DNA from 3 places in the Paracoccus sp. P2 genome. Region 3 is predicted to be linked to each of the others. Evidence: riboswitches for the same ligand, from Rfam matches in the RefSeq annotation. Region 3 holds a riboswitch; each other region holds the start of a gene.
What was found. A riboswitch is a leader RNA that binds a small molecule or an ion and turns the genes downstream of it on or off. The one in region 3 is predicted to bind thiamine pyrophosphate.
Positions count from the first base shown of each region.

Region 1: linked by a shared signal. The riboswitch ahead of thiC (phosphomethylpyrimidine synthase ThiC) and the one ahead of ACDP63_RS21295 (TenA family protein) in region 3 are both predicted to bind thiamine pyrophosphate.
Region 2: linked by a shared signal. The riboswitch ahead of thiD (bifunctional hydroxymethylpyrimidine kinase/phosphomethylpyrimidine kinase) and the one ahead of ACDP63_RS21295 (TenA family protein) in region 3 are both predicted to bind thiamine pyrophosphate.

Region 1 is NZ_JBGOSN010000016.1:45,327-48,595, reverse strand. Features, by position in the region: gene ACDP63_RS12065 (hypothetical protein) at 1-292, opposite strand, end outside; gene ACDP63_RS12060 (DUF3100 domain-containing protein) at 297-1,112, opposite strand; TPP riboswitch at 1,552-1,671, shown strand; gene thiC (phosphomethylpyrimidine synthase ThiC) at 1,751-3,269, shown strand, end outside.
Region 2 is NZ_JBGOSN010000007.1:107,738-111,006, reverse strand. Features, by position in the region: gene ACDP63_RS07000 (DMT family transporter) at 1-680, opposite strand, end outside; gene ACDP63_RS06995 (HAD family hydrolase) at 923-1,525, opposite strand; TPP riboswitch at 1,712-1,815, shown strand; gene thiD (bifunctional hydroxymethylpyrimidine kinase/phosphomethylpyrimidine kinase) at 1,883-2,710, shown strand; gene ACDP63_RS06985 (FAD-dependent oxidoreductase) at 2,707-3,269, shown strand, end outside.
Region 3 is NZ_JBGOSN010000055.1:15,393-18,661, reverse strand. Features, by position in the region: gene ACDP63_RS21310 (M48 family metallopeptidase) at 1-255, opposite strand, end outside; gene ACDP63_RS21305 (TIGR02300 family protein) at 404-724, shown strand; gene ACDP63_RS21300 (NUDIX hydrolase) at 797-1,270, shown strand; gene ACDP63_RS21295 (TenA family protein) at 1,274-1,915, opposite strand; TPP riboswitch at 1,981-2,112, opposite strand; gene ACDP63_RS21290 (AI-2E family transporter) at 2,305-3,269, shown strand, end outside.

The DNA.
Region 1 (3,269 bases), on a different contig from region 3:
CCGAACCGGGAACGCCGGGGATCGTGGCGACGATGGCGATCAGCGACACCCAGGCGACGGCCGGCAGGTAAAACGGCACGAACCGGGCCAGCATCAGCCCGACGACCGAGCAGAGATACAGGAAGCCCATCCCCGGCAGGGCTTCGAGCGCGCCGATGCCGGTCGAGACATAGTTCGAGATCGTGCCGATGACGCAGGCGATCAGCAGCAGGATCGCGGTTTCGCCGATGCGAATCCGGCGCTCGTCCAGTTCCTCATTGCCCAGGGGCAGGTTGTCAGCGGTCTTGCTCATGATCTCATCCCTGGTTGTAAAGCTCGGGCCGGGCCTTGCGGAACAGCCATTCGGTCAGCGGCAGGGCGACGAACATGCCGACATAAAGCCCGGTGGCATAGGTCAGCACGTTCGAGGCACCCGCCAGGCCAAGGATCAGATCCTTCTGCTCGGGAACGACATTGACGAGGGCGCCCGTGCAGGCCGCCAGCATGGATCCCGACCCGACGCCGCAGGACATGGCCAGGGCGCGGACGTCGAAAAGGCCAAGCGCATGGATCAAGGGCGGCATGATGGCGAAGACGAAGGTGCCGATGAGCGTGCCGGTGGCATAGACGCCCATGACGCCCGCGCCTTCGGGACTGTCGAGGCCGTATTTCTCGGCGATCAGGGCCAGGTTCGGCTCTCGGTCGATGGAATAGACCGCGCCAATGGTCTCGCGTCCCATCCGCAGCAGGAAGACGGCGACGGGAAAGGCGATGGCGATGGTGCCGAGGTTGCCGATCTCTTGCAGGATCAGGGCGGGGCCGGCGTCGATGATGGCCTGGATCTGGGGGCCGACCGTCGTGCCGAACTTGGCGACGAAGGGGGTGATCGCGATGGTGATCATGCCGCCGGCGAATTTCTGCACGCCGGGCGTCAGCAACCGCCTCGTCGCGCGGGTGATGTTCGGATTCAGCACGATGCCCATGGCAAAGGCATAAAGCATCGGCAGCAGGATGATGGCAGCGATGCCGATGGGCAGCCTCAGGACGCCGATCGCCTCGGCGATGCAGACGATGATAAGCACCAGGCCGTGCAACGCCCAGGTTCCAGGGCTGAAGGCAGGGGTTTCCCGCATGGGATTTCCTCTCTGTTGTGGCGGTTTTTGTCGGACTATGAAATCTTCGTGAAGGATCGACCAGCCCGCGAACTGGAACATCGCGTTGCCCGGACAGCAACGACATGCAGCGGGCCGCGGCGTTCCGAGCAGATCGAGCGGTCGGAAGCGCCGCCCGTTTCAGCACGCCCCCGCAGGGCGAATGCCGCGGCTGCGACGGCCTTCAACCGGTGCGCCCGGTCGCCGGGAGCGTGGCGAGGCGCCGGCTTCCCGGACCCTGCCGCCTGGCCCGCCCTGGCCCGCTGCCCCAAAGGCATCAGGCCGTGATCGCCGGCGAAATTCGCCGCCGGGACCGGCGGGGCGAGGCCGTTGCCGGCGCGGCCCGCCCGCGGGCGCGGCGGCGCGTAAAGGAAACGCCCGCTCTGGTTATTGACATCCCCGGCCCCGCTTCGCATGCTGCGCATCTCACCAGGGGTGTCCCGACAAGGGGCTGAGATACTGCTGGGCCGCGAGGCAGCGCAGGGACCCTATGAACCTGATCCAGTTCATGCTGGCGTAGGGACGGTGCGGATGCCTTGCCGGTCGCTGCGACCAATGGGGCATCCTTTTCCTTCCCGTCAGTGCTGGGTCTCCAATGCTGCGACGCGAGGAGCCTCGACATGACATCCAAAGAAACCCTGACGGTCACGACCGGACCGCTGCCCGCCTCGACCAAGGTGTTCAAGCCCGGCGTGCTTCATCCCGACATTCGCGTGCCCATGCGCGAGATAGCCTTGCATCCAAGTGCCGCGGAACCGCCGGTGACGGTCTATGATTCCTCGGGGCCCTATACCGATCCCGCCGCCGAGATCGCCATCGAACGCGGCCTGCCGCGCCTGCGGGACGGTTGGATCGCGGCGCGTGGCGATGTCGAGGCCTATCAGGGCCGGCATGTGAAGCCCGAGGATAACGGCTTCGTCGCCGGCGACCGGCTGACGCCGGAATTTCCCGTCCGGCACCGGCCCTTGCGGGCGCGGGACGGGAGCGCCGTCACCCAGCTGGCCTATGCCCGCGCGGGCATCGTCACGCCGGAAATGGAATTCGTCGCCATCCGCGAAAACCTGGGCCGCAAGGCCGCGAAAGAGGCGCTGGCCCGCGACGGGCAGGATTTCGGCGCCGCGATCCCCGATTTCGTCACGCCCGAGTTCGTGCGCGACGAGGTGGCGCGCGGGCGGGCGGTCATCCCGGCCAATATCAACCACCCCGAGGCCGAGCCGATGATCATCGGCCGCAATTTCCTGGTCAAGATCAACGCCAATATCGGCAATTCCGCCGTCACCTCGTCCATGGCCGAAGAGGTGGACAAGATGGTCTGGGCGACGCGCTGGGGCGCGGACACGGTGATGGACCTGTCCACGGGCCGCAACATCCACAACATCCGCGAATGGATCATCCGCAATTCGCCCGTGCCCATCGGCACCGTGCCGATCTATCAGGCGCTGGAAAAGGTCGGCGGCGTGGCCGAAGACCTGACATGGGAAGTCTTTCGCGACACGCTGATCGAGCAGGCCGAACAGGGCGTCGATTATTTCACCATCCATGCCGGGGTGCGGCTGCGCCACATCCCGCTGACGGTGGACCGCGTCACCGGGATCGTGTCGCGCGGCGGCTCGATCATGGCGAAATGGTGCCTGCATCATCACCGCGAAAGCTTCCTCTACGAGCATTTCGAGGAGATCTGCGACATCATGCGCGCCTATGACGTCAGCTTCAGCCTTGGCGACGGGCTGCGGCCCGGCTCCATCGCCGATGCCAACGATGCGGCGCAATTCGCCGAACTGGAAACCCTGGGCGAGCTGACGAAGATCGCCTGGGCCAGAGATTGCCAGGTGATCATCGAGGGCCCAGGCCATGTGCCCATGCACAAGATCAAGGAGAACATGGACAAGCAGCTGGAGATCTGCGGCGAGGCGCCGTTCTACACCCTCGGGCCGCTGACCACCGACATCGCGCCGGGTTACGACCACATCACCAGCGGCATCGGCGCGGCGATGATCGGCTGGTTCGGCACGGCGATGCTGTGCTATGTCACGCCCAAGGAACATCTGGGCCTGCCCGACCGCGATGACGTGAAGACCGGCGTCATCACCTACAAGATCGCCGCCCATGCCGCCGACCTGGCCAAGGGCCATCCGGCGG
Region 2 (3,269 bases), on a different contig from region 3:
GGCGACAGCAGCCCCACGCCGAAGGCGGTCCACCAATGGCCCCGCATCGCCTCCATGAAGCGGTAAGGGTTGGCGAGGACCAGCGGCAGCAGCAGGAAGAACCGCAAAAGGTTCGAGAACCAGTCCAACACCACCGGCGCGATGCCAAGGGCTTTTACCGCATAGGCATCCACCACCGTGTAGCTGGCGATCAGCCCGCCCGTCGCGGCGCCCCACCGAACACCCGCCTGCCCGCCAGGGCGGGTGAGTGCGGCAAGCTTTCCCTGCGTGGCGATCAGCATGATGCCGAGAACGACAAGGACCAGCCCGACCAGGCCCGTGCCGGTCGGGCTTTCCCCCAGGATCAGGAATGCGCCGATCGAGGACAGCATCGGCCCGGTCCCCCGCGCCACCGGATAGACCACCGACAAGTCCGCCACCCTGTAGCCGCGTTGCAGGCAGAGGCTGTAGGCCAGATGAATCAGCCCGCTGAACAGAACAAAGCCGATGCCTTCCCTGGTCCAGTTGATGCCTCCCTGAACCAGCAGCCAAGCCACCCATGGCGCATAAGCGACGCAGGCGACCAGATTATAGGCAAAGACGAACACCGGCCCGACCGAGGCGGCACGTTTGGCCAGCAGGTTCCAGCTGGCATGGATGAAGGATGCGAGAACGACAAGAAACAGCGAGGCAAGCGTCATTGAGATCCCCTTTGCGCCATCGGCGCGGTTGATCTCGACGTCTCCTCCCCTGGGCTTTTGTCCCTTGGGTGCAGCCAGGGAACTCCCCCGGTCTCTGCAACGCTCGGTCCTGCGGCGGCCCATATGGGTCGGCCCGGAACCCTAGTTGCCACTCGGTCGATGCCGGGATTCTAACCGTTGTGGGACAGGAACATCAAGAGCCGACCGACCGCTTCGCCCCGCAAAGCGGACTAGCCTCCCCCTTAAATCACCCCGCGCCGCGCCAGTTCCCGGCCCAGCGCCTCGGCGCCGGTAAAGTGAATCCCGTCCATGCCCAGCGCGCGGGCGCCCTCGACATTGGCCGGGCTGTCGTCGATGAAGATGCAGTCCCCGGGCCGCAGCCCGTTGCGGTCCATCAGCAGCCGAAAGATCGCCGGATCGGGCTTCAGCGCGCCGACCTGGCCCGAGACCAGGATGTCGGCGAACAGCCCGCCCAGCCGGGGATGCAGCTCCAGCGCATGCGGCCAGGTCTCGGCCGACCAGTTGGTCAGCGCATAAAGCGGCACGCCGCGCGCCAGCAGCGCCTCGGCCACCGCCCAGCTGCCGGGCACGGTCTTTTCTATGGTGACGGGAAAGGCCGCCAGATAGCCCGCCAGATGCCGCGCCTCGTCGCCATGCTCGGCGCGGGCGGCGGCCAGCCCCTCGGCAAAACTGCGCCCGCCGTCCTGCATCCGGTTCCAGCCGGGAAAGTCGATGCGGGCCATCCAGGTCTCGGCCTCGGCCCGGCTGGTGAAGACATCCGCAAAGGCCAACGCCGGATCCCAGTCGATCAGCACCCCGCCCAGGTCGAAAATCACGCTTTTCATCGCATCCTTCCGCATTTCGCCGCGCCCAGATCGGCCGGAATTCCGGGCGGTGTAAAGCCCGAAACCGCCGCCGCCCGCCGGCCATCTTGGCTGGCAAGGCGGACGGATGCATGACAGCGCCGCGACGGGCCGGCCGCGCGCAGCCCTTGCAATAAGGGGCGCCGGGGCCTAGTGTCACGCGGAAGACTCATACACTTGGGGAGCCCCGCACGGGGCTGAGAGGTGCCCGGCACCGACCCATCGAACCTGATCCGGGTCATGCCGGCGTAGGGAAGGGTAGAGTGACGCGGCCCGCAATCCCAGGCCGCCACCCATCCGCCCCGCGTCCCCATGCCCGGCCGAAACGAAAGGCGGGCCATGTCGGGATTGCAGCCCCATCCCATCGCGCTGACCATCGCCGGCTCGGACAGCGGCGGCGGCGCCGGAATCCAGGCCGACCTGAAGGCCTTCTCGGCGCTGGGCGTCTATGGCGCCTCTGTGATCACGGCGATCACCGCGCAGAACACCCGCACCGTCGCCGCGGTCGAGGCGGTCAGCCCGGCCATGGTCGCGGCGCAGATCGACGCGGTCTTCGGCGATCTCGAGGTGCGCGCGGTCAAGATCGGCATGGTCGGCGGCGCCGATGTGATCACGGTCGTCGCCGACCGGCTGGCGGCGCTGCTGGCGGACAATCCGGTGCCGGTGGTGCTGGACCCGGTGATGGTGGCGAAATCCGGCGACGCGCTTTTGCCGGACGATGCCGTCTCGGCGCTGCGCGAGCAGCTGATCCCGCTGGCGACCGTGCTGACCCCGAACCTGCCCGAGGCGGCGCGGCTTCTGGGTCGCCCCCCCGCCGCGACGCCCGAGGAGATGCGCGAGCAGGGCGAGGCGCTGCGCGCCCTGGGCGCCGACCATGTGCTGATGAAGGGCGGTCATGCGACCGAAGACAGCTGCACCGACCTTCTGGTCGGGCCCCAGCCGCTGACCCTGACGGCCCCGCGCCAGCAGACGCCCAACACCCACGGCACTGGCTGCTCGCTGTCCTCGGCCATCGCGGCAGGGCTGGCGCAGGGGCTGACGGTGGCGCAGGCCGTGACCCGCGCCCATGGCTGGCTGCAGGCCGCCATCGCCCACGCCGACGAATTGTCGGTCGGACTGGGGCACGGCCCGGTGCATCATTTCCACGAGTTCTGGAGGCAGGCATGAACCAGATCACCATCCTGGGCGCCGGGGTCATGGGCCTGTGCATCGCCACCGAACTGGCGGCGCGCGGCATCCTGCCGCGCATCATCGACCCGGCCGGCAAGCCCGGATCCCAGGCCTGCAGCTGGCGCGCCGGCGGGATGCTGGCGCCCTATTGCGAGGCCGAAAGCGCCGAGCCGGCGGTGCTGCGCCTGGGCCTCGATGCCGCCGACTGGTGGCAGGCGAATGGCGCCGAGGTCATCCGCCGCGGCACGCTGGTCCTGGCGCCCTCGCGCGACCGGGCGGAACTCGACCGCTTTGCCCGGCTGACCGAGGCGCATCAGCCGGTGAACGGCGAGGAAGTCGCGGCGCTGGAGCCGGAGCTGGCCGGCCGCTTCCCGCGCGGCCTGCATTTCGCCACCGAGGCGCACCTGAACCCGCGCGCCGCCCTGCTGGCCCTGCGCGACCGGCTGGAGGCGCAGGGCGTCGCCATCGAAACCGAGGGCACGCCCACCGGCCTTGTCGTCGATGCCCGCGGCCTGGCCGCCAGGGACGAACTTTCCGACCTGCGCGGCGTGCGCGG
Region 3 (3,269 bases):
CCGGCGCGGGCGCCCCTCGACCGGCAGCAGGGCGCCATGTTCCACGGCGCAAAGCGGCCGCATCCCGGCGCGGGTCTGGCGCAGCCATTCGGTCCGCGATTCGGCAAAGGCGCGGCCGTCCGACAGGCTGGCGCGGCTGGGCAGGGTCAGCACCACCTCGCCCCCCGCGCGCACCACGCGCAGGGTCATGCGCCGCGCCCTGGCCGAGCGCCGCAGCGTCACCGGGATGTCGCCACCGACCAGAATCCTGTCCATCCGTTCCCCCATCTTGCGAAGGGCCGTGCCTCTGCCCATCTTTCCCCCGCACCACCGGCCGCCCGCAAGGGGGAAAAGGCTTTGACAGCCTGCCCCGGCTGTGGCAGGGGACAGCGGATTTAGCTGAACGCGGCAGAAAGAGAACACCATGCCCAAAGAGGAATGGGGCACGAAACGCCTTTGCCCCCATTGCGCGACGCGCTTTTACGACCTGATGAACGATCCGATGACCTGCCCGGCCTGCGGCGCGGAATTTACCGTGGAAAGCCTGACCAACGGCCGCTCGCGCTCGCTGATCTCGGAAAAGACCGCTTCGCGTGACACGGACCAGACAGATCTGGCCGATGACGAGGATCTGGACGATGACGCCGATACCGGCGATCTGGACGACGATCTGCTGGACGATGACGATGACGGCGACATGTCGCTGGACGACATCGCCGACGTGCCGGACAATGACGACGAATAACCCCCTTTCCTGACCAACCCAGGCCCCGGAGCGCGACCGCGCCGCCGGGGCCTTTTTTTCATGGCAAGGACGATGCGGACCATCGACAGACAGGCCATGCGCGCCATCCTGCTGACCCCGCAGGACCGGGTGTTGCTGATGCGGGTCGATTACGGTGGCGGCGACTGGTGGATCACCCCCGGCGGCGGCGCGGAACCGGGCGAGACGCCGGAACAGACCCTGCGCCGCGAACTGGCCGAGGAACTGGGATTCGCCCTGCCCGCCCTAGGCCCGCTGGTCTGGCGCCGCCGCGTGGCGATGACGCTGCACCAGCGGCGCTGGCGGCAAGCCGAGGATTATTTCCTGATCGAGACCGCCGCTTTCACCCCGGCGGTCCAGGACGCCCCCGAGGCCGGCACCATCCGCGAATTTCGCTGGTGGAGCCTTGACGAGATGCGCCACACATCCGAGCGGCTGGCCCCGGTCGGGCTTGCGCGCATCGTGCTGGACTATCGCGCAAGCGGGCCGCCCGGCAGCCCGCCCGACATCGAAATCATCGAGGACTGACGGCTAAACTGCATAGGCATCGTCGAAAAATGCCAGTTCCAGCGTGACCGCGCGGCGGAAGAAATCCCGCGCCTGCTCTGCGGCCTCGGGTCCGGCGCGGTCGAACTCATCCCGCAGGAAGCCCACGAAATCGCGAAAGAACGGGTTGTCGTGCAGCGTGATCCAATCGGCGTGGACGAAATTCTCGGGCAGCGGCTTAGGCGCGCGCATGGCCCAGTCGAGATAAAGCCCCTCGGCCACGTTCAGCACCGCCAGCACGGCGGGATAGGCACGCGTCGCCGCCGCCTCGCGCATCAGCGCCTGGAATCCCGCCATGGGCGCGCTGTCGGGAATGGCGGCACGGTCCGCCTCGCCCACGCCGAGCGCGGCGAAGGCGCGCAGGAAATAGTCGTTCTCCTCGCCCGAGACCATGCCGGCGAAGCGCCCGAAGCGCAGCCGCGATTCGAAGCGGTCGGCCGAGGCGATGGCCGCGCCCAGAAGCGTCAGGAAGGCGTCGAGGAAACGGTGGTCCTGCACCAGGTAGCGCGCCATCACCGCATCCGCGATGCTGCCGTCGCACAGTTCGCGCACGAAGCGGTGGCCGACGGCGGCGGACCATTCCGTCGCACATTCCCGGCGCAGGGTTTCGAAGAAGCTTTCGGTCATCATGCCCTCATGGCTGGGGCAAGGCCGTCGCTGCGGGCGGCCTTGCGGGTAAGGCCGGCAAAAGGCAGGTCGATCATTCCCATTCCTCCGCCGGCATGATCCGGGTCAGGTTCGAAGGGTCACCGCGCCGCCCGTCGCCAGGTTGCGTAAGGCCAGCGGTTTCTCAGCCCCTTGCCGGGGCTCCCCTTGGTGGCGCCAGACTAGCGCGGAGGGCGGCGGCTGTCACCTCCCGCAGGGCGCGGCGGGCATCGTTCCGCCCACAGAATCGTGAGCCGCGAAATGCGTGGCTGGCCGGGCCCGAGGCGGCATTCCAGCTTGCAGCCGGGGGCCAGATGTTATCTCGTTACGGCAGGGCGGGCACTACCCCGTCCCCTGCCAGGATCGGGACCATGACGACAGGCGAAATGCCGAAACCCACGACCGCGACAGAGCTGAACGATCCCGCCGCACCGCGGCAGAGCCCGAAACAGGTCGGGCTGCGGCTGCACCGGCCTCCCCTGCTGACCAATATCTCGGCCGCGCGCTGGCTGCTGCTGGCCATCGTGGCGGCCTCGATCTATTTCTTCCACGGCTTCCTGGTGCCGGTGCTGGCGGCCATGGTGATCGCGCTGGCCAGCTGGCCCCTGCGCGAACGCGCGGCCTATCAGCTGAACCTGGGCCGCACCGGCGCGGCGACGCTGCTGGTGCTGGTGTTGGTCTGCTTCCTGCTGATCCCCATCGCCATGGCACTGATCTATGCCTTCCGCGAACTGCGCGACTGGATCAACTGGGCCATCCTGATCAACAGCTCGGGCGCGCCGACGCCGGGCTGGATGGTCGAACTGCCGCAGGTCGGCGACTGGCTGGACGAGAACTGGCAGACCTATATCGGCCGACCCGGCGGCATCAGCGAGATCGTGCAGCTGGTCAGCGGCTCGAATATCGGCGCGATCTATCGCGGCGCGGTGACGGCGGGAACGCTGGCCTTCCACCTGGCGCTGACCCTGCTGTTCATGCTGATCACGCTGTTCGTGCTGTATCGCGACGGCGACAAGATCGTGGCGCAGATCGACCAGGTCGGCCGCCGCATCCTGCCCGACCGCTGGAGCCGGCTGTCGCGCGTCGTGCCCGCCACCATCAGCTCGACCGTGACCGGCATGACGCTGATCGCCATCGGCGAGGGGGTGATCCTGGGCGTCGCCTATTGGCTGGCCGGCGTGCCCTCGCCGGTGACCTTCGGGGTCATCACCGGCTTCATGGCGCTGATCCCCGGCGGGGCGCCGCTGTCCTTCACCCTGGTCTCGGCCTATCTGGTGGCCAGCGGCTCGCCCGTCGAGGGGGCGGCGCTGTTCATCTGGGGCACCTGCGAGCTGTT